DNA from 3 places in the Priestia sp. SB1 genome. Region 1 is predicted to be linked to each of the others. Evidence: riboswitches for the same ligand, from Rfam matches in the RefSeq annotation. Region 1 holds a riboswitch; each other region holds the start of a gene.
What was found. Region 1 has a riboswitch for S-adenosylmethionine ahead of WKH56_RS12155 (hypothetical protein). Riboswitches for the same ligand answer to the same signal wherever they lie in the genome.

Region 1 (6,150 bases):
CAATTTTGTAGTCAATTGTTTGATTGCCTGTTTGATACGTATACATAAAATTTTTCGTACTCCTTTCTACAAATCTTCATTTTATAAGCAAAGGTAGAGTTTGGTCAAATGAAAGAATAATCAGACAGTTATCAACTGCTGTTGCAGCGCCTTGCAGAATGATATGTATTCCAATATTTAGTGGGAAAGCGCCAATAATAATTGTTTCAATTCTTCTTTAGTTTTTACAAAAAAATATAAAAATATGCCGATACTACTAATATAGATTAGACATTCTATGTCTTTAGATTGTATAGGGGATGAAAAAATGAAAAAAGCTTTTCAAAGTTTACGCATGAAAATGCTATGTATGATTGCAGCCATGATGGCCATAACATCTACTGTAATTGAAGTAACCAATTATTATCTTATTGTGAAACAAGAGCAAGCAGCTTCGATTACGCTAGTGATTACATTTCTGTTTGTTTCTTTTACAACTACCGTGTTCTATTTTATCATACGTCGCTACATAATTGCGGTTGAAAATTTGTCAAAAACAATGAAAGGGATTTCAAACGGCGATTTATCTGTAGATGTTGTTCCTTTGAAAGGGAAAAATGAGATTAGTACACTTATATCTTCATTTAATGAAATGATGACTCACATGAGAATGCTGCGTCAGAAAATAAGTAAAACAAAGAGCACGGTCAGTCATTCCTCAGAGCAATTGCTTGCAAGCATGGAGGAAACAAAAACAGCTGTGACAGAAGTTACGATGTCTATTCAAGAAATTGCTGCGGGTTCTGATAAGCAGTTGCTAAGTGTGGTTGAAACCGAGCAAGCTATGGTGGATATGGCCAAGCTGCTTCAGAAAATCACTGATCATTCTTCAAAGGTACAACAATCGATGAACAGAGCCTCTGAACATGCTTCTACCGGAAATGTTGCGGTGAAAGGTGTGACGAATCAAATGAATAAAATCTATGAAACCGTTAAGATATCGACCAGTGAAGTAAAGGGACTCGAAGATCGTTCCGCAGAGATTGGCCGCATTATTAATACGATTACAAGAATTGCTGAACAAACAAATCTTCTTGCACTTAATGCTGCTATTGAAGCTGCAAGGGCTGGAGAACATGGAAAAGGTTTTGCTGTAGTGGCAGGGGAAGTACGTAAGCTAGCGGAAGAATCTAAAACGTCCGCTATACAAATCAGTCATTTGTTAAAAGAAATTGAAGTGCAGGCAAAGCGGGCTTATCGAAACATGGAAGTGAATACGGAAGAAGTCACGCTTGGTATTTCCACTGTCGAAGATGTAACGCAACAGTTTTCCACAATTATGGAAGATGTCTTTGCCGCTCAAGAACAAATGAACAAAATGACAAAGGCAACAGGAGAGATTGATGGGTATTCGTTCAAAGTAATGGAGTCCGTCATGACCCTTTCGGAGGTTGCTAAACAAGCAGCTGCTTACGCTGAAGAAGTAGCTGCGGCTTCACAAGAGGAGTTAGCATCTATAGAAGAACTTGTGATGTTGGCCGCTAATTTAAAAGCTACGGTAAGTGAGTCCTGAAGTCTATCTTGATATGTACGTAATACGCGCAGCTTTCTGCGTGTATTTGTTTTATTTATATCTTTTATAGAAAACGATAAATAGAATTGACACGTTATCAAAGCAGTTGTATAGTGAGTACGCAAGGCGGCAGTCTGCCTTTTTTAATTCTTAGTAAACTTATAAGTTAAATGAAATATTTAAGTACTATATAAGGAGACAAAGAGATGAAAAATGAATTCCGTTTGGCAACAAATGACGACGCGGATAACTTATTGAACTTAACTCTACAAGCATATAAGCCTATTCGAGAGCTAGGCATTCCTTTCTTAGCAGCTACTGCTGATCTTGCCCTCGTTAAGAAAAATATTTCTCAAAACCTTTGCTATGTATATGAAGAAGATAAAAGAATCGCTGCTACTGTATCTATACGAATGCCTTGGGGAGAACATCCAGGTCCGTTTGCTGTTCCGCATTTTTGGTGGTTTGCAGTGGCCCCGTCGTTTGCCAGGAAAGGCGTTGGATCTAAGCTGCTTCATCTAGTAGAGGAAGAGGTAATAAAGAATACGTTTAAATCGCCAGGTGTGTCTTTAGGAACAGCAAAAGAACATCCTTGGTTAGTTGAGATGTATGAACGAAAAGGATATGTTCAAGCTAAAGAAAAGCACCTTGCACAAGGCTATACGACCGTATTTCTTTATAAAAAATTCAATGAGGTACACTCTTTGTCGTAAAAGATAGAGAAGTGGTCTAAATTAAGAAATGTGAAAGAGTGATAAATATGACAGATCAATTACTACTAAATACGCTAATAGACATACGCCGTGAGCTGCACCGGTTTCCAGAGCTTTCAATGAAAGAATATGAAACAACTAAACGTATTAAAAAGTGGTTAAAGCACTACGATATTTCTATAGCGGATGCATTCCATTTAGACGTGGGAGCAGTAGCGGAAATTGTGGGAGGAAAGCCGGGACCTACTATCGCTATTCGAGCTGATATTGATGCGCTGCCAATTGAAGAAAAAACCAATCTGCCATTTGCTTCTGAAGTGAACGGTGTTATGCACGCATGCGGACATGATTTTCATACGGCTTCTATAATCGGAGCAGCCATTCTTCTCAAAGAGCGTCAGCAGGAGCTTTGCGGTACGGTTCGATTTATCTTTCAACCGGCCGAAGAAACGGCTTCTGGGGCAAAAATGCTCGTTGAAAAAGGTGTGCTCGAAGGAGTAGAAGCGATATTTGGAATGCATAACAAACCGAATCTTCCTGTAGGAACCATTGGTGTCAAATCGGGACCTTTAATGGCAAGTGTTGATCGTTTTGAAATTGACGTCAAAGGAGTAGGCGGTCACGCAGGTATTCCAGAAAAAACAGTAGATCCGATTGCTGCTGCTGGTCAAATTGTTACTAGTTTACAAACCATTGTCAGCCGTAATCTCAGCCCATTTCAAAATGTTGTTGTCAGCATAACTCAAATCCACGGAGGGAGCTCGTGGAACGTCATTCCTGACAAAGTAACGCTTGAAGGAACGGTCCGTACCTTTCAAGAAGAAGCGAGAGAAAAAATACCGGCTCTTATGAAACGAACTGCTGAAGGGATTGGAGCAGCTTTCGGCGCTTCAGTAGACGTTAAATGGTATCCGTATCTTCCTGTAGTAAACAATGATGATACGCTGGAAAAATTGGTTATTAACGCTGCAGAGAATCTTAGTTATCAAGTGGTAGAAGCTGAACAATCGCCTGGAGGAGAAGATTTTGCCGTATATCAGCAGCGTGTACCAGGATTTTTTGTATGGATGGGTACGGCTGGAGAATATGAATGGCACCATCCTTCTTTTTCATTAAATGAAGAGGCATTACTTGTAGCAGCTTCTTATTTTGCTAATCTAAGCTTTGACTTTTTGAATTCATTCCATTACCAAAAAAATTAAAATATTTTTATTTTTCTATTTACGCGGATGGAATTGTTTGATAAAATAAATTTTAAATTAAAAAAGTTATCACGAGTGGACGAGAGATCTGGCTCTTTGACTCCACAGCAACCTACGAATGTAAGGTGCTCCTACCAGCAAAGCATGTGCTTTGGGTGATAAAACGGGTGAAAAACTCATTTTGCATCTAAGCAAAATGAGTTTTTTTTATTTTTCTAAAAGGAGAGGGTTTTATGAGTCATACAGCAGTTGCAGCACATACAGGAGAGAAAGCATTAAAGGAAGCCGTAAAATTATTAGGAAAGCATTATCAAGTAGCTTATCGTGAATTAGAAACATTTTATGAAATTGTGGTCGAAAACCATGTTCGTACATATGCTGTAGGCATAGATATTAAAGATGTACAAAAAGCAAATGAACTAGAAATTTATTCATCATGCTGTTCCAAGCTTGAGCGAGTAGGCTGTCTTTTATAGAAGTCTGCTCGCGCCTCTATTTTTAAAGTGTTTTTAAATAGAAAGCATGTTTTTTGACAATTGAAGAATCTGGTGGGTATAATCATTACTCACTAGGTTTTAAAATTAATCATAAATTGTCGAAATTTTTACACAAATTAAAGGTTACATTCGAAATGAATTGTGGTATGTTATAAAACAAGAATATTTTATGAAAGGAGCATTGAAATGGAAATGTCTCTTGAACATGGAAACGATGCAGGAAGCGAACAGCTTATTGATCGTATCCTAGACTTTTTAGAAGATGACGAAAAGTAAAAAAAAGAGTGTGCGGTGCTAGCCCTAGCCGCGCACTCTTTTTTTATCATGTGCGTCAAGGAAGCGCATACTATGATACATAGGGATAGAATGAAAGGGTCTCTGTCAAAGGGATTGACGAATCGTTTTGTTTGATGGAAAATTTAGAAAAAGGAAAGAGATGAAGGGTATGTCGAACAAAACATCTTTGTATCAAACAAAAGAACAGTTAAAGAAGCTTGTAAGCGAATTGGTTTCTATACCTAGCGTGACAGGAACGATGGCAGAAGTGGAAATGGCTGAATCGATAGCGTCGTATTTATTGAAGCTGCCTTACTTTCAAAAAAACGAGCAAGTTGAGCTTCATTCAACAGGAGACGGGCGATCGATTGTCACAGCTTTTGTTGAAGGGAAAAATACGAATAAAACAGTTGTATTAGTCAGTCATTACGATGTAGTGGATGTACAAGATTATGGACAGTGGAAAAAGGATGCTTTTCACGCTGATACGTTAACGAGTACTTTTTATAATGATATGGAACAAGTTCCGGCGCACGTACAAAAAGATATGATAAACGGAGACTGGCTTTTTGGCCGAGGAACGATGGACATGAAAGCTGGTATTGCTCTGCATATCAGTATGATTGAACGAGCATGCAACGGAGAGTTTGACGGAAACATCCTGCTTCTGTCGGTACCGGATGAAGAAGTAAATTCGCTCGGAATGAGAAAAGCAGTGCCTGTTCTTTTAGAACTTGCGTGCAAACATCAGCTGGATTTTTCTCTCATGCTAAATGCAGAACCAGTATTCAGCCGCTATCCTGGTGATCAAACGAACTATGTGTACTCAGGATCGATTGGCAAGATCATGCCAAGCTTTTTGTGTTATGGAAAAGAAACTCATGTAGGGGAACCGCTAGCTGGTTTAAATGCTAATTTGCTAGCTTCTTATTTAACAAAAGAAATAGAACTAAACGTTGATTTTTGCGAAAAAGTAAGAGATGAAACGAGTCCACCTCCTACGGTGCTGATACAAAAAGATTTAAAAGAAGAGTATTCCGTTCAAGTTCCGCACTCTGCCGTTGTATTATTTAATTTATTTATGTTAAACCGCTCTCTTAAAGAAGTAACAGATCTGCTGTTGAAATCGGCTGACCAAGCGGCTTTGAATGTAAAAAAACATTATAATAAAGCTGCTCGGCAGTACGCTGCGGGAATGGAGGGTTCATCCCTTGACGTGAACGTATGGACGTATGAAGAACTTTATACTCATGCAGTCAAACAGCACGGTGAAAAATATGTGCAAGAAATGGAAGCGGCACTTTTGGCACAAGAAGATGATGACAGAAATAAAACCATTAAATTAGTAAACTCTTTAGCTGGTTTATGTAAAGAAGCAGCTCCGATGATAGTCTTATTTTTTACGCCGCCTTTTTACCCGGCCGTTTGTTCACATGATGATCTCTTTGTACAAAAGATTTTGTCAAACGTACAGGCAACTGCCAAAGAGCAATTCCAAGTGGAGCTAGTTGAACAAAGTTATTTTGGTGGAATTTCGGATTTAAGCTATGCCAGCCTGCAGCACCCGCTTCATACATTTAACACGTTAGTAGCCAATATGCCTCTATGGAATAAAGGATATCATATCCCGCTAGAAGAGCTAGAGGAGCTCAAGATGCCGGTGCTGAACATTGGACCGCTGGGAAGAGATGCGCATCAATGGACCGAAAGATTAGACGTTCAGTATTCCTTTGAGATTTTGCCTCACTTCATTTATCAAGCTATAAAAGAAGCACAGAAATAAACATCCGCCCGCGGATGTTTATTTGTTGAATTTAAAAGAAGCTCCTTGTACGGTAATTTGTTGCGGTGTTAGAGCGTGATCCAATTCAACCAAAAATGGACGCTCCCCAACTTTTTTTAATGTATCA
Region 2 (6,150 bases), on a different contig from region 1:
ACAAAAGCAAAGCTTGCGCTGTATTCCCGGTGAGTGACAGGGATTCCTGCATAAGCAGCAGCTGCGATACCTGATGTAATTCCTGGAACAATTTCAAATGAAATGCCCTGTTGCACGAGAGCTTCTGCTTCTTCCCCTCCGCGTCCGAAAACAAATGGATCTCCGCCTTTTAAGCGCGTTACAATTTTCCCCTTTTTAGCGAATTTCACTAAAAAGTTATTGATTGTTTCTTGCTTGAGGGTATGGTAGTTTGGAAGCTTTCCGCAGTAAATAATATCAGCATCACTTTTAGCATACTCCAGCAGGTCCTTATTCACTAAACGATCATATAAGATAACATCTGCTTGCTGAATTGCTTTCAACCCTTTTAATGTAATTAAATCTGGATCTCCTGGTCCTGCACCGACTAGATATACTTTCCCCATGAATGCCTTTCACCCTTCCATCATTTCCACGTCTCCGCAGCGCTCCCAAATTTTAATTTGAATTAGAACAGCGGACAAAGTCCGCTGTCATTTAGATGAATTTTCGGTTAGATAAATATTCAATAACAGTTTGTACACATTCTTCTACAGACTGTGTGCTTGTATTAATTGTTACTTCAGGATTAGCAGGTGACTCATAGGGAGAATCAATTCCTGTAAAATCACGGATTTCTCCGCTTCTTGCTTTTTTGTAAAGGCCTTTTGGATCTCTTTTTTCACATTCTTCTAACGGACACTCTACGTATACTTCCAAAAATTCATTCCCCTCTAAGATCTCACGCACTTGAGCGCGATCTTCTTGGAATGGAGAGATAAATGCTGTTAGTACCACTTGACCGCTGTCTACGAACAGCTTAGAAACCTCACCGATACGGCGAATATTTTCTGTACGATCTTCAGCAGAAAACCCTAAATTCTTGTTTAAGCCAAAACGAACATTGTCACCATCTAATACATAATTGCGAATATTTTTATCAAAAAGCGCTTTTGCCACTGCGTTTGCTACGGTAGATTTACCTGAACCCGAAAGGCCCGTAAACCATAATACAAAACTGTGATGATTATTTTGCTCGCGTCTTTCCTGTTTTGTAATTCCAGCATCATGCCACGTAATGTTTGTTGATTTACTCACTTCAACCGCTCCTTATTTTGAAGATACTTTTTGTTTTGCTAATCCCTTAATTAACACTTCAATTACTTCTTTACGGCTGAATGTGCTTGGTGGCACTTCTCCGTTACGAAGCATTTCACGTACCTTGGTACCAGATAGAATCATATGATCTTCCTTGCTGTGAGGGCATGTTTTCGTTGATGCCATCGCTTCACACTTCTTGCAGTAGAAGCTGTGTTCAAAAAATAAAGGTGTAATTCCTAATTCATCTGCCGTAAAGTTACTGAAGATTTTTTGTGCATCATATGTTCCGTAGTAGTCACCAACACCAGCGTGGTCACGGCCTACAATGAAATGCGTGCATCCAAAGTTTTTTCGAACCATTGCATGGAAAATAGCTTCTCTAGGTCCAGCATAGCGCATTGCAGCAGGGAAAACTGCCAAAGCTACACGATCGCTAGGATAATAGTTCTCTAAAAGTACTTCATAACTTTCCATACGGATATCTGCTGGGATATCATCTGACTTTGTTTCTCCTACAAGTGGATTTAAAAACAGGCCGTCTACAATTTCTAATGCTGTTTTTTGAATATACTCATGCGCACGGTGAACAGGGTTACGAGTTTGGAATCCAACAACCGTTTTCCAACCGCGCTCTTCAAATGCTGCTCTTGTTTCAGTTGGATCTAGGTAATACTTTTCAAAACGCGTTTTAGGTGTACGTTCTACAAGTACGATTGGACCTGCTACATATACATTTGGGCGTTCCATCATTTTCTTCACACCAGGGTGGGCAAGTTCTGCTGTGCGGTACACATTTTCCGCTTCTTTTTCTTTATTTGGCGTATATACTTCAGAAACTTCTAAAACACCATATGTCACACCGCTTTGAACTAGTTTTACTTTGTCGCCAATGTTTAATTCTTTAGCCTGCTCTTCTGTTACGGGAAGAGTAATAGGAATACTCCATACAGTTCCATCTGCTAGACGCATATTTTCAACAACTGATTGATAATCTTTTTCTCCTAAAAACCCCGTAATTGGGCTATAAGCACCAATTCCAATTAGTTCTAAATCGCTTAGAGCCATGTTGTCTACTTCAATTTCTTTTGTTAGTGACGTGTAGTCATATGTTGGTTGATATAAATTAATTAATTCTCCACCGTGTGCTTGAATTGTTGTCATTTTGTAAAATCCTCCTTAAGTAATTAACACAATATAATAAAAAGTACTTGAATCACGCAGTCATTTTTTCTTTTTCCGACTGCAGGCTTGCTCTTTTTCTTCTAGTCGTTCTAGCTAAGCTTAGAATACCTCCTGTAGCAATACATCCACTAGCTAGCACCACAAATGAATATAAGTCGCTTTCAAGTACTAATTTCACAAGAACATATGAGATTACGAGTGAAAATACAGGGGATACCACCCAAACCTTTAACATTTGAATGACCACTTCGCGCTGTTCTTTCGTAAATCCCGTTTTCGCTGCGCCTATTCCAATAATAGAAGACGTAGTGACCTGTGTAAGCGGTACTGGCAAACCAAACAGTGAAGCGACTGTAACAAGAGAAGCACCAGTACCCGAGATAATGCAGCCTTCTCCTACAGAATAGCGAGTAATTTTTTTTCCGTTTGTTTCAATAACTCGGCCTCCTAGTAAAAGAGCTCCGAGCGCCACCGCCAATCCTCCTGCTATGACACCCGTTGTAGCATCCATTAATCCAGCTCCTACTAGAGGACCGACAGCATTTGCCACATTGTTCATTCCAGCTGAGAAGGCTTCAAAGAATCCCGTTGCAATAACTAAAATCGTTAAAACTCTTTTCCACTTTCCCTCTGCTTCTTTTTTATGCGCTCTGCGCTTTATCACTTTCCCAATCAAAAAAGCAATAACAAATGAAACTAGCGGAACAATAATCCAAAAAGACATCACAATTAAAAGTTTTTCTACATACAGAGATTGATAAGCTACCCCTACTCCAACAACTGAGCCAACTGTTACTTCACTTGTTGATAGAGGGATACCAATCAAATTCGCGAAAAAGAGTGACAGCGTTGCAGCAGCCAGAATGATAATAACTAATTCTACTGACAGCAGTTTTTCAGGTATGATACCTGAACTGATGGTTTTTACCACCTCACCGCCTCCGGTAACAGCTCCGAGCACAATTCCTACAGCACAGATGAACAGGGCCACTCTTCGCTTTTTAATTGCACCGGAGCCGTATGAAACGCCCATAGCAGCTGCTGCACCGCTTGCCCCAATATTCATTGCAAAAAAAAGCGCAATGATAAAGGCAACATATAAAAGCATCATTTATTCAGCTCTTTCGTATTTAAGATTCGTGTAATCCGCACTCCACTTTTTGTGTACCTGCCCATCTTCCTGAACGTAAATCGTCTACATTATAGGCAGGTGCGGTACAGGGCTCACAGCCGATACTTGGGTAGCCTTGATCATGAAGTTTGTTGTATGGCAAATCATGCTTATACACATAACGCCAAATTTCTTTCCATGACCAATGAATTAACGGACAAACTTTCACCTTCTTGAATTTCTCATCTTTATTAAAATAATTCGTGTTGGCACGAGACTCAGACTGCTCGCGTCTCAAACCAGAAATCCACGCATCATAAGGAGCAAGGGATTCTCTTAGGGGAATGATTTTTCGAATTTGACAGCATAGGTTAGGCTGACTCTTCCAAAGCTCATCTCCATGTTTTTCAGCTTGTTCTGCAAGAGTTAAATCCGGCTTTTTCATATGAATACGTAAATCAGGGAAGCGTTCTTTAATTGCATCAATCACTTCATATGTTTCTTTAAAATGAACCCCTGTATCTAAAAAGACAATTTCAGCATCTTTTTTCACTTTTGAAATTAAATCAATTAACACGATTCCTTCGATCCCAAAGCTTGACGCATAAATAATTGAATCTCCGTAGGTATCATACGCCCACTGCAATGCTGAAAGGGCTCCTTTTGTTTCATCTTTACTGTCGAACTCTGGAAATGTATCGCTCCAGTTTTCGTACGTATATAAGTCTGCCATTTTCTCCACTCCAATTCTTAGTTATCCGCGTTATCCAATAAAAAAAGACGGTTTTACCCACTAGAATTGGATAAAACCGCCTCTAGTGTGTCTAGTCAGCGAAACTATTTAATTCTTACTTTGCTTCGGCGTGTTCAAAGGTTTGTTTTAAGTCGGGGTTTATAGTCATCGTTGTCCCTCCTCAAAATATCTCTTGCGCTATATCAAAATAAAAAGTCTTCCGTATTGAAAGACTGGGTAGGCAATAATTTTCACCTTATCTTTCAAAATGATACACACTTTGCTGGAATTAGCACCTTGCTAAGCAGGTTGCCGGGGTTCAGCGGGCCAGATCCCTCCACCACTCTTGATAAGCATTTTTTAAAAATTTTAGCATATTTAGAATATTTGTCAACATTAAAAATTATATATCCGATAAGAAAACTATACTTTAAATTCACAGAAATATCTATACTTTTATTTAAAACAACATATGTAAATTTAACCCAAATGTGAACATATCAGTTTGTAAAACGCTTTCTTTCCCCCCGACTTTTTATGTTCTCTTGCTAAATAAAATGCAAAATCTCTCTATAAAATTAATAACGGATTTATGAGCTTTACGGATAATTCACTCACATTAGCACACATTACAGATAACACTGACTGACAGATAGGAGCTATATAAGATGGAGAGACAACCCTTTCAATTAGACGATACAATTAAAAATAATGTGCGAACATATTTACAGCAGATTTCAACTGAAGCCTCTAATTTAATTAAACATTTAGACACGAGTGATCATTGTATTTTATGTGATTTTGAGGAGATGAGAAGGTTATTTCAAGATGTTCAAGCTACGGCCGCCTCTTATTACTTGCGTCATTACTTATCGCCTTATACATTTGAATACGCTGCTCTGTCCCTAGCTATTCATAACCTCTCTGAGAAACGTCACGGCGCTTTAATTGTCATTGAACGGGAACAAAATGTTGATCCTCTTATTCAAAAAGGAATGCCTATTCAAGCTCCTGTCAGCGCTACGCTAGTTGAGACACTGTTCTATCCAGGGACACCCTTACATGACGGAGCCGTCCTAATTAGAAATAATCAGCTTATTTCAGCTGCTAATGTTTTACCTCTCTCGTCTATTATTTCAACGAACAAAAAGTTGGGAACACGTCACCGTGCAGCCATTGGAATGTCGGAAAAATCGGATGCATTAATTTTAGTTGTATCTGAAGAAACAGGTAAAATTTCGTTTGCTCTTGATGGAAGCCTCTACCCTATTCACTCCAGCAAAAATATGATTTAAGAGCCCTTTCCTGATAAGCAGCCCTATCTTGACTTATCTATCCTTTCTCTTTAATATATTTCATAGTTTTTACATACTATAGATACGGGTGATGCATATGGCAATTTTAAAATTTGAACATGTAGGCGTTCAAGTAAAGGATATAGAAGAATCTATTGAGTTCTATACACAAAAAGTGGGATTGGAGCTCATCGAAACACTACCACATACCGATCCGTCTTTGAAGCTAGCTTTTCTAGGTTTAGAAGGCAATGTAATCGTAGAGTTAATTCAAGGGTATAACTCAAGCTTACCTAGTGAAGGTAAAGTTCATCATTTTGCGCTGGCAGTAGATGGAATTGAAGAGGAGTTTGAGCGTTTAAAATCAGCAGGCGTTTCATTTGTGGAAGAAAACATTGTAACTTTGCCAAATGGAGCAAGATACTTATTTTTCTACGGTCCAGACAAAGAATGGATTGAATATTACGAAGTAAAAAGATAAAGATATCTTATACCTTCAGTGAAAAATGGTCATACTGTGGCTATGACTAATCACTGGAGGTTTTTTTATGATGGAATGGCTATTATTCCGACTTTTTCGTCGTTCTATTTTAGTGCGGCTTCTTTTTATTATCGGCTGCCTTGTTTTACTTTTCGGCATGCTTATACATTTCTTAGAGCCGCAAACGTTTGGGAATGTGTTTGAAGGAATTTGGTGGGTTATTATTACA
Region 3 (6,150 bases), on a different contig from region 1:
GTAAAAAAACGTAATATAGGGAGGATTCTAAGTCTTTATAAAAAACTAGATAATAACTGTAAGTATGATACAATAAATCAAGTATTTGTTAAAAATATAATATTTATTGCTGGAGTTTTGATGTATGGAAAAAAATTTGATGAGAGGTACGCTTTTGTTAACAGCGTCTTCTTTGCTAACAAAGATTTTGGGTTTTATTTATATTATTCCGTTTACAGCGCTAGTCGGAACGTCAGGTTACGCGCTTTATAAGTATGCATACGGTCCATATACCTTGATGCTAAGCTTATCGACAATGGGTCTTCCGCTTGCTGTTTCGAAGTATGTATCGAAATATAACGGTCTTGGAAACTACAGGGCAGGGCAAGATCTATTAAAAGCAGGCCTTCTATTAATGACGATAACAGGCATAATAGGATTTTTAGTCCTCTATACCATGGCGCCTTCGCTCGCTGAGCTAGTGATTAACGGAAAAGATTCCTCAGGAAATAGTCAAAAAGACGTGGTATACGTGATTCGAATGGTGAGCTTTGCTTTAATTATTATCCCGCCTATGAGTCTATTACGAGGCTACTTTCAAGGTAACCAGTCCATGGGACCGTCCGCGCTAAGTACAATTATTGAACAAATAGTGCGTGTGCTGTTTATTTTAGCAGGAGCATACGCTGTTATTCATCTCTTTCATAGCACGATGACAAAAGCTGTTGGAATTGGTACGTTTGGAGCGTTTATTGGAGGCTTAGGGGGTATAGGGATTCTTGGTGCGACGTATCTAAAACGCAAGCGGCTGATTATGAAGGAAGTGAATAGCGGAAAGAATAATAAATCTGTTCCGTTCTCTTTAATGTTCAAAGAGCTTGTGACGTACGCTGTTCCGTTTGTATTAGTTGGTTTAGCTATTCCAATCTATCAAAATATTGATACGTTTACGATTAACATGCTTTTTCAATCAATAGGGTATGGACAAGCTAAAGCCGAAACGATTAACTCCGTCATTGGGTTAGCGCAAATTTTAGTAATGGTGCCGGTATCGCTAGCGACTGCCTTCAGCATGTCGCTGATTCCGGGTATTACATCTTCTTTTGTGCAAGGAAATTTACGAGAAGTAAAAGGAAAGATTACAAAAACGCTGCAGCTGCTGTTGTTTTTTACTCTTCCTTCTGCGGTGGGGCTTTGTTTATTGGGTAAGCCGGTATATATGATGATCTTTGGAGCGAAAAACAGTCCTGAAATCGGTGGAGTTGTTTTACAATGGTATGCGCCTGCTGCCATTTTATTTGCTCTTTTTACCGTAACAGCCGCGATTCTTCAAGGAATTAATCAGCAAAAGAAATTAATTTTTGGCTTGGGCTTAGGTATTGTTGTGAAGATAGTATTAAACGTACTGTTGGTTTCAAGCTTAAAAGAAATTGGACCTGTTGTCGCGACGTACGGAGGATATGGTGTATCGGTTATCTATAACTTTTATTTAATTGAAAAATCCATTTCTTACCGAGTTCAATCACTAGGAAAAGCCGCGTTGACTCCTGTTTTATTAGTAAGTGTGATGTCAGCCGCTGTGCTTATTGGCAATTATGCTTCTCACTATTTTCTGGAAAATAAGCTGTCTGCATCTTCACTTGCGAGTAGCACGTCTTGTATTTCAATAGCTTTAGGTGCTGCTGTGTATCTAGGGCTTGGCGTCAAAACAAGTTTAGGGCAATCTGTTGTGTTAAATAGAAGAAAAAGAATGTAAAGGAGAGAAAGAAGTGTCAAAACGATTTGTACTAACCGTAGCCGCTGGAGGATGTATCATAATCTTCGGCGCGCTGCTGCTACTAAACTGGGAAAAGGTGTTTGGAGACTACCGTCCCATTCAAACAGCAACAGCCGTATTCAAGTTAGAAGTGGGAAGTCAAGATGTAGCAAAGACTACGGATTCAGATAATGTTCTTTACTATATGGTGAAAAAAGGACATTTAGATGAATATATTCAACTGATGAATGAAAAAGGCTATGTGTTAAAAGAGAAAGATATTGATCATAACCGACTTGTTTTTAACAATGGGCAAGAGGATGAGCAAATTTACTACAAGCGCTTTGCTAGGAAGTATACGATGATTGATGGAGAAGGGTAAAGGCTTTACATACTTAGTAGACTAAAACCTTATAACTCTATCTGTTTTTAAAGTTTTTTGTGCGGAAAAGAAAAATAATATTGACAATTATGACAAAAAGCTTAATACTGACTTTATTACATAAAACAAATACAATTTGTTTCCTTATCAAGAGAGGTGGAGGGACTGGCCCTGTGAAACCCGGCAACCGCTGTCTATGACAGAATGGTGCCAAATCCTTAAGAGTGTATCGCTCTTAGAGATAAGGAAGAAGCTGAAACAAAGCTCTTCCTTATTTATTTAAGGAAGGGCTTTTTATGTACAAAAAACAACGAGGTGATAATTTGAACAAAGCAGACCGTATTAAACGAATGAAAACACCGGAAATTGATCCAAAGTATGAAGGACGAGTGCCTCCGGGTCAGGTAGTAACAGAGCGCTTTCCCATTTTACACGAAGGCGATGTGCCGGATTATAACTTAGAGGAGTGGACGCTTCGCGTGTTTGGGTTGGTAGACAAAGAAGTGATGCTTTCGTATCAAGATATATTGAACATGCCTCAAACAACGGTTAAATGTGATATTCACTGCGTAACGAGATGGACAAGACTTGATAATGAATTTACGGGCGTGCTGTTTGCAGACTTTTTAAAAGCAGTTGGCGTGGAGTTGAAAAGTAAATACATCATGCTGCACGGAGATAATGACTATACGTCAAATATTGAAGTAAAAGATTTACTGAGAGACGATATTCTTCTCGCTCATTCCTTTAACGGAGAGCCGCTTACACCTAAGCATGGATATCCGCTGCGATTGGTTGTGCCGCATTTGTACTTTTGGAAAAGTGTCAAATGGCTTCGGGGCTTTGAAGCTATTGATGAAAACCATCCGGGCTTTTGGGAGCAAAACGGCTTTCATCTTAGAGGAGATCCGTTTAAAGAAGAGCGTTTTTCTGGAGAAGATTTAGGCATTCCAGAAGATGAGTGGGTACATAAAGACTATGATTAATGAAAATGCCTATGCGCAAGCATAGGCATTTTGTTAGCGCTGGCGGTTTAATTCCCACACAACGTGGCGAAGTTCAGGCAAAATCAGTTTGGTCATAGCTAGGCGAACAGCACCGCTTGATCCTGGTGTAGAAAAAACGGCTTTTTCGTTAATCGTCCCGGCAATTGCCCGGCTCATAATCGCTGCGCTGCCAATGTCTTCGGTATAGCTCAGCATGCGAAACAGCTCGCCAAACCCGACGATTTCTTTATGAATCAGCGCTTGAACGGCTTCAATTGTGACGTCTCGTTTTGTAATGCCGGTGCCGCCGTTTGTGAGAACAACGTCAATGTCCTCAGCACTGCATCCGGTAAGTATCGCTTGTTGAATCGACGTTTGATCGTCTTTTACAATTTCATAGGAAGCGACCTGCATCTCGTGTTCTTTCAGAAGTTGGATCATTAGCGCGCCGCTTTTATCGGTTTCTTTTGTACGTGTATCGGATACCGTAATGACTTTGCAGCGAACGGGCTGAGTTGCTTTGGATTTATGTTCATGTGCGCTCATTATGTACCTCCTTTACGCTTCCGTACGCTTGTAGTCACCATTTTTGCCGCCTGATTTTTCAAGCAGATATGTTTCGCCGATAATCATGCCTTTATCAATGGCTTTGCACATATCATAAACGGTTAGAGCGCAGGCAGAAGCGGCAGTTAAAGCTTCCATTTCAACGCCCGTTGAGCCTTCCGTTTTAACAGTTGCTTCTATTAATAAACGATACTTGTCATTGCTTGTATCCCAGTCAAATGAAAGGTTTACGCCTTTTAATAAAAGAGGGTGACACATCGGAATAATGTCAGACGTGCGTTTTGCTGCCATAATCCCTGCTACTTGTGCCACAGCAAGCACATCGCCTTTTCCGATTTTATGTTCTACAATGGCTTCGTGAATTTCTTTGTTAACGAGTATGCTTGAACGAGCTGTTGCAACGCGGCGAGTGATAGATTTTTCGCTAATATCGACCATATTGGCACGGCCTTGGTCATTAAAATGTGTAAAAGAAGACATCGGTGTTTTCATCCTTTTTCAGTAAATTTTGTTGTATGATAGAAATAGTGAGATATGCTATGATTTTACACCATAGCGTAAAAAGTGAACAGACATAAAGGAAGTGAAGAATGTATGTTAGAAAGCAGAACACCTATTTCAATTCCTGAAGCAATTGAAAAAGTTATGACATATAAAAGAAAAGGCAGCATCGAACGCGTATCGATCACCGAAAGCTACGGGCGCTATTTAGGAGAAGATATTATTGCCGACCAAAACGTGCCTCATTTTAATAAATCGCTTTATGACGGCTTTGCGGTTCGAGCACAAGACTGCGTAGAAGTATCAAATGAACATTCTGTAGAGTTCGAAGTTGTAGGTGAAATCGGCGCTGGCTCTGTTTTTGAAGAAGAAGTAAAGCCGTTTCAAGCAGTGCGCATTATGACAGGAGCGCAAGTGCCTCATTCATGTGATGCGGTTGTGATGCTTGAAGTAACGAAGTCGTATGAAAAAGAAGGCAAAACGTATATGGCGTTAAGCAGGCGGGCTTCAAAGTGGGAACACATTGCGTTAAAAGGAGAAGAAACAAAAAAAGGAGACGTGCTCGTTTCAAAAGGAACGCGCATTAATCCGGGCGTCACGGCTTTTTTAGCTACGTTTGGCTATGCGGATGTAGCCGTGGTGAAGCAGCCGGTGGTTGGCGTGTTAACAACGGGAAGTGAACTGCTTGATGTAAACGAGCCGCTAGAGCCAGGAAAAATCCGCAACAGCAACTCTTATATGGCACTTGCGCAAATCGTAAGAAGCGGGGGAATTCCGAAATATTTAGGGAAGCTTGAAGATGATTTTGACCGCTGCTATGAAGCGGTAGAAAAAGCACTTGAAGAAGTGGATATTTTACTGACAACCGGCGGGGTATCCGTTGGTGACTATGATTATTTGCCGGCTATTTATGAAAAGCTTGGTGCCAATGTGCTGTTTAACAAAATTGCGATGCGACCGGGAAGCGTCACAACAGTCGCAGAACGAAACGGACAGCTGTTGTTTGGATTATCAGGAAACCCATCTGCTTGCTATGTCGGGTTTGAACTGTTTGTACGTCCGATTGTTCGCAGCTTTTTACATTCACCGGCGCCTCATTTACATAAAACAAAAGCGGTGTTAAACGGCCGTTTTAAAGAGCCTAACGCATTCACAAGAATGGTGCGAGGAGAAATTACAGACGAAGGGGGAAGGCTCTTAGTAACGCCTGTTGGCATGGACAAGTCGGGTGCTATTTCATCTTTAGCTGCGGCGAACGGCTTGATTGTTCTTCCGGGTGGAGAACATGGATACGATAGGGGAATAGAAGTGGATGTGCTGCATCTTGAAAAAGAAGGTACAAGTTCGCTTTGGGTATAAAAGCAGAAGTCTGCTTATTGCTTGTCCTTTTTTTCAATAAGAATTTGAAGCAGTTCTGTAATTCGATCTAATTTGCTTTCAATGCGAACAAGTAAGTAAAAAGATAGTGCAATTGGAAAACCTAAATCTTTAATATAGCTAACTAAATTTTCTATAGTAGCATACCTCCTTCACGTAGAAGATATATTATCATATGTGATTTCTAAGTATTTGTTCGCAGGGTATACGGCCATTTTTAAGACAAAAGTCCTTGAAAAATAAGAAAACGCAGCCTCGGCATTGGCAAGCGAGGCTGCTTTTTTGTAAGGGTTCATTTATACGTATTCGAGTATAAATGACTACTAGATTTTAACATGTTTTTGAATATAAATACTACTTTGGATGTGTTCTAACATATGAATAAAAGGTGCGCTTTTAATTCATCGATTACGTGGGTCCTCCTAATCAAAAGCCAATTAAATGAAGGATGTATAAAAAGCAGCGTATTCTATAAAAGTGACTCTTTCAGAACCCTTACTTCCCTAGGGGTTCTCTTTTTTCCTGTGTGCCTAAGAGGGTGGTTTGTGTACACGGTCTTAATCCTGAGATAAATAAATCCAGTTGATTTCATCAAATTCTTC

Region 2: it holds a riboswitch for S-adenosylmethionine, as region 1 does, so the genes downstream of both, WKH56_RS24275 (phosphoadenylyl-sulfate reductase) here and WKH56_RS12155 (hypothetical protein) in region 1, are expected to answer to the same signal.
Region 3: it holds a riboswitch for S-adenosylmethionine, as region 1 does, so the genes downstream of both, WKH56_RS29710 (sulfite oxidase-like oxidoreductase) here and WKH56_RS12155 (hypothetical protein) in region 1, are expected to answer to the same signal.

The regions. Positions count from the first base shown of each region.
Region 1 is NZ_JBBJSS010000003.1:301,672-307,821, reverse strand. It holds gene WKH56_RS12175 (M48 family metallopeptidase) at 1-46, opposite strand, end outside; gene WKH56_RS12170 (methyl-accepting chemotaxis protein) at 308-1,552, shown strand; gene WKH56_RS12165 (GNAT family N-acetyltransferase) at 1,759-2,265, shown strand; gene WKH56_RS12160 (amidohydrolase) at 2,313-3,467, shown strand; SAM riboswitch class I at 3,531-3,632, shown strand; gene WKH56_RS12155 (hypothetical protein) at 3,701-3,943, shown strand; gene WKH56_RS12150 (M20/M25/M40 family metallo-hydrolase) at 4,410-6,023, shown strand; gene WKH56_RS12145 (VOC family protein) at 6,042-6,150, opposite strand, start outside.
Region 2 is NZ_JBBJSS010000007.1:4,957-11,106, forward strand. It holds gene cobA (uroporphyrinogen-III C-methyltransferase) at 1-425, opposite strand, end outside; gene cysC (adenylyl-sulfate kinase) at 517-1,116, opposite strand; gene sat (sulfate adenylyltransferase) at 1,129-2,280, opposite strand; gene WKH56_RS24270 (inorganic phosphate transporter) at 2,333-3,412, opposite strand; gene WKH56_RS24275 (phosphoadenylyl-sulfate reductase) at 3,432-4,145, opposite strand; SAM riboswitch class I at 4,399-4,501, opposite strand; gene cdaS (sporulation-specific diadenylate cyclase CdaS) at 4,814-5,440, shown strand; gene WKH56_RS24285 (VOC family protein) at 5,538-5,921, shown strand; gene WKH56_RS24290 (potassium channel family protein) at 5,989-6,150, shown strand, end outside.
Region 3 is NZ_JBBJSS010000010.1:63,875-70,024, forward strand. It holds gene WKH56_RS29700 (putative polysaccharide biosynthesis protein) at 125-1,735, shown strand; gene WKH56_RS29705 (hypothetical protein) at 1,749-2,117, shown strand; SAM riboswitch class I at 2,259-2,365, shown strand; gene WKH56_RS29710 (sulfite oxidase-like oxidoreductase) at 2,441-3,103, shown strand; gene WKH56_RS29715 (MogA/MoaB family molybdenum cofactor biosynthesis protein) at 3,137-3,649, opposite strand; gene moaC (cyclic pyranopterin monophosphate synthase MoaC) at 3,662-4,150, opposite strand; gene WKH56_RS29725 (molybdopterin molybdotransferase MoeA) at 4,265-5,530, shown strand; gene WKH56_RS29730 (YvrJ family protein) at 5,545-5,685, opposite strand; gene WKH56_RS29735 (terpene synthase) at 6,106-6,150, opposite strand, start outside.